2 regions of the Lysinibacillus telephonicus genome follow, and region 1 is predicted to be linked to the other one. Evidence: riboswitches for the same ligand, from Rfam matches in the RefSeq annotation. Region 1 holds a riboswitch; the other holds the start of a gene.
The links. A riboswitch is a leader RNA that binds a small molecule or an ion and turns the genes downstream of it on or off. The one in region 1 is predicted to bind FMN.
Positions count from the first base shown of each region.

Region 1 (2,209 bases):
TATCTGTTAACAGTATTTTTTTCGCTAAGACGATATTTAACTAAATCTTCAATTGAAATAATTTTCAAGTTATGCACCTTCGAAAATTCAAGCAAACCATCCAACCGAAGCATTTTTCCGTCATCGCCCATAATTTCACAAATAACTCCTGCTGGATAGGATCCACATGCTTTTGCTAAATCAACTGCAGCCTCTGTATGTCCTCGTCTTTCTAAAACTCCATTATCCTTTGCTACTAAAGGAAACACATGTCCTGGTCTTCTAAACTGTTGGGGTTTTGCATTTTCGTTTATCATTTGAAGAATGGTAAACGAGCGCTCATACGCACTAATCCCAGTCGTTGTTTCAACATGATCTATACTTACAGTAAAAGCAGTTTGGTGATTATCCGTATTATTTTCAACCATTGCATGCAGTTCAAGTTTTTGTGCAAGTCCTTGGGAAATTGGTGTACAAATTAGTCCTCGGCCATATGCAGCCATAAAATTTATATTTTCAGGTGTTGCAAATTCCGCTAGGGATAATAAATCTCCTTCATTCTCTCTATTTTCATCATCCACTACAATGATGGTTTTTCCTTCTTTTAAATCTTTTAAAGCTTCTTCGATTGTGTGTAACATGAAAACCACCACCAATTTCTACTTATTTTAAAAACCATTTTGTCTTAAAAAGTCATACGAAATATTTGATTGTCTTTTATCGCTTTTTCTTAAATGATGTAATACATACTTGCCCAGCATGTCAGTTTCAATATTGACCTGCTGACCTATACCCTTCATCCCTAAAATTGTTTCAGCGTAAGTATGTGGTATAAGTGAAACAGTGACACTTTGTTCTGTCACTTTAAAAAGCGTTAAACTCGTCCCATCAATTGTAATCGAGCCTTTTGGAATACAGTTCTCCGTAAGTTCTTTCGGCACTTCAATGTCGATATAAACTGCATTTGATACCGCCCTTTTACTTCGAATTGTTCCAACACCATCAACATGTCCTGAAACAATATGACCTCCAAAACGGCCGTTTGCGCTCATAGCCCGCTCTAAATTAACAAAATCACCTTGCCTCAACATATGAATAGTTGTTGCTTTTACTGTCTCCGGCATAACATCAACAGTCATTTCTTCACTTGTTAAATGGGTAATCGTTAAACATACCCCATTGACTGCAATACTGTCTCCTAAATGGGCATCAGAAACTATTTTGGATGAGGCAATTGTAATTTCCATGCTTTTTTCATCTTTTTTTAGCCCAACCACTTTGCCTTTATCTTCTATAATTCCTGTAAACAAAATCTCACCTCTTTTATTTATAAAAATAAAAACCCCTTAGTGGATTCCTAAGGAGTTTGGGAGTATTTTAAAAAAGGCATAGTTAAATAAACCTTTTGAAAGTATATTTTTCAAAAAGTGCCTATCATCCTTCTCCCATCCAGACTTTAACTGTCGGCTTTGGATTCTCACCAAATCCTGCTCATTTGAGCTCGCGGGCTTAGAATAAATTTTATTCATCACCGCCGATTGGGAATTTCACCCGACCCCGAAGGACTAAGCTGAATCAAATTATTCAGCTATTATGAAATTATGTTAATTAAATAAAAAATCCCGACCTGATTAGGACCGGGATAAAGGTACTGTGTAAAAAATTGAATAACAAATAAGACTATTAAATATCATCATTTAATAGCAAGTCAATACTTACACTCCTTCTCCCATCCAGACTATACTGTCGGCTTTGGATTCGCACCAAATCCTGCTCATTTGAGCTCACGGGCTTAGAATAGTTTTATTCATCACCGTCGATTGGGAATTTCACCCGACCCCGAAGGAAATTTATTTAATTGATTTAAAGATACCACGAAATAATAAGATTATCCAATATATAATCTTTTGTTCGAAATAATATTACCGAGGCATACTTAGAATAAAGAGATTTCATCACTTGCTTTACCTTCTTGCTTCGTTATAATGGTTAAATGAACTTATTAAAGGACGTGAGCTTTTGAGCGAAAAAGTAACTATGGAAGTTGGACAAAAATTTCCTTTAACTATAAAACGACTTGGTATTAACGGTGAAGGTGTAGGATTTTATAAGCGAAATGTTGTATTTGTTAAAGGTGCGCTGCCTGGTGAAGAAGTAACTGTAAAAGTATCAAAAGTACAACGGAATTTTGCGGAAGCTGATATTTTAAATATAAGAAAGGCTTCAAGCA
Region 1 covers NZ_CP155468.1:3,787,567-3,789,775, forward strand. The annotation lists gene ribB (3,4-dihydroxy-2-butanone-4-phosphate synthase) at 1-620, opposite strand, end outside; gene ribE (riboflavin synthase) at 648-1,289, opposite strand; FMN riboswitch at 1,413-1,548, opposite strand; FMN riboswitch at 1,697-1,830, opposite strand; gene rlmD (23S rRNA (uracil(1939)-C(5))-methyltransferase RlmD) at 2,017-2,209, shown strand, end outside.

Region 2 (2,209 bases), 2.1 Mb from region 1:
GAAATTGCATTTTTCAACGAAGAAGGAGCACCTTTTGAATTTAGTCAAGTTGGTGAACCGAGCACACCGCTAGAAATGAAAAATGAACAAACACAGTATAATTATTTTGAATATACTCAGCCGGATGGTTCACAATATTTGGCGCCAAACTTCAGAGCTACATTTGCAACAGTTGAGGAAGCAATTAATGCAATGAAAGATGAAACAAATGATGTGTATCAATCGGTAATTTTACCAAACATTGATTATGAAGTACGTGTAGAAGGAGATATTGCAACAGTCAATTTTACACAACAATTAGATTTGATGGCTTTTGATCAAGTGCAAGCAATGCAAATGATTGAAGGCATACTCCTTACCGCTTCTAGCTTTAATATGCAAGTACAGTTCGAAAACGTATTGCAAACAGAATGGCAAGGTTTTGATTTAACGAATCCATTACCAATGCCGGTAGGAGCAAATGAAATTGATTATGCACTAGTACTTCAATAATAATATTGAAAATGAGACATTAACAGCGCCATTTTGTTTTAAGCAATGTTCTTTACATGGGATTATTTTAAATCTATAATAAGAGCTATAATAAAATTTAATAATGATTCATCTTCGGGGCAGGGTGTAATTCCCGACCGGCGGTAATAGAAGCTTAAATCTCCTGGAATTGATTGAGGGATTTTATAAAAGCTACTTCAGCCCGCGAGCCGCTTATTTTAGTGTGCAGGATTTGGTGTGATTCCAAAGCCGACAGTATAGTCTGGATGGGAGAAGGTGAAGGTACAGTCTTTGTTTCGTAATGTATTGCGAAATTTGTACGTTTAAGTATCGACAATACTATTTTGTATTGGCAATACTTTTATTTGAGTATTCTTTTTATGGTGCTCTTCTTTAACGTACAGTTTTTCGGAATTTTATTTCAATGTGCCTATTTCTCCCTTATGCTTATTATTAGCGTAAGGGATTTTTCATTGAGAACGAAAAAATGACTGTCCTTTCTTCTTGCTAAGTTGAATCAGCAAAGAGGAGAAATTGGTATGAAAAATCAAAAGCTTAAGCTGCGTTCCTTTGTAACCATTGCGATGCTAAGCAGCATTTCTTTCATTTTAATGCTGCTAAACTTCCCGTTGCCATGGTTCCCAGTGTTTTTGCAAATTGACTTTAGTGATGTACCTGCTTTAATAGCAGCAATTACGATGGGACCGATGGCTGGTATTCTAGTAGAATTATTTAAAAACATTTTAGATTGGATTTTTTCTGGAACACCAACTGGAGTACCAGTAGGACATCTGGCAAATTTCGCAACAGGAATTCTGTTTATTTTACCCGTATATTATGTTTATAAGAAGCTTCCTTCATTGAAAGGATTAATCAGTGGATTAATTATAGGTACTATCACAATGTCAGTAGGTATGAGTCTGCTGAACTATATTGCCTTTTTACCAATGTACACTTATTTCCTTGGTTGGGGTACGTTTGATATGAAAGAAACGATAGTGTTAGGTATTTTACCATTTAATATAATTAAAGGAATTATGCTAATGGTTGTAGCAGTTTTACTTTTCCGTACGATGAAAGTATGGATCGAAAATCAAAGAGCGCAATATTTGTTGTAGATAATTAAAATTAAGCTGTTCTTTAAGTCGTAAATAGACTTAGAGAACAGCTTTTTTTGTGAAGTAAACTGCCAAATGGGCTATTTGACAGAATTTTTAAAAAGGTAGAAGGAGAGGAAGTTTAAATTTTCTGTTTATTGTAACGAAAATTCTATAAAATGCTGTTATTTTATCTTATCTAAATTTGCGATAAATAAAATCTAAATTCCGTATGTTATTTTTTCTAACATGGTATTGCTATTATAAGTTACGTAGTTTAAAATAATGCTATGAAAGGGAGGAGATGTCGATGAGTCGAGAGTTTCGAAGAGCAATGCCGTTACTCCCTATTAGCATGGTAATGCAATTAACGGAGTTGACTGCGAGACAAATTCGATATTACGAAGAACATAAATTAATCGAACCTGCTAGATCAGAGGGGAATCGCAGAATGTTTTCATTAGATGATGTAGATGCATTGTTAGAAATTCGCGAACTACTTGACCAAGGAATTAACATGGCAGGGATAAAAAAAGTATTTGATATGAGAAAAAACAACAATGTCAAATCTTCTAACAAATTATCGATTTCAGATTCTGAACTCCGGGCAATATTACGTG
Region 2 covers NZ_CP155468.1:1,660,771-1,662,979, forward strand. The annotation lists gene MKY04_RS07840 (GerMN domain-containing protein) at 1-492, shown strand, start outside; FMN riboswitch at 599-774, shown strand; gene MKY04_RS07845 (ECF transporter S component) at 1,032-1,610, shown strand; gene MKY04_RS07850 (MerR family transcriptional regulator) at 1,900-2,209, shown strand, end outside.
Region 2: linked by a shared signal. The riboswitch ahead of MKY04_RS07845 (ECF transporter S component) and the one ahead of ribE (riboflavin synthase) in region 1 are both predicted to bind FMN.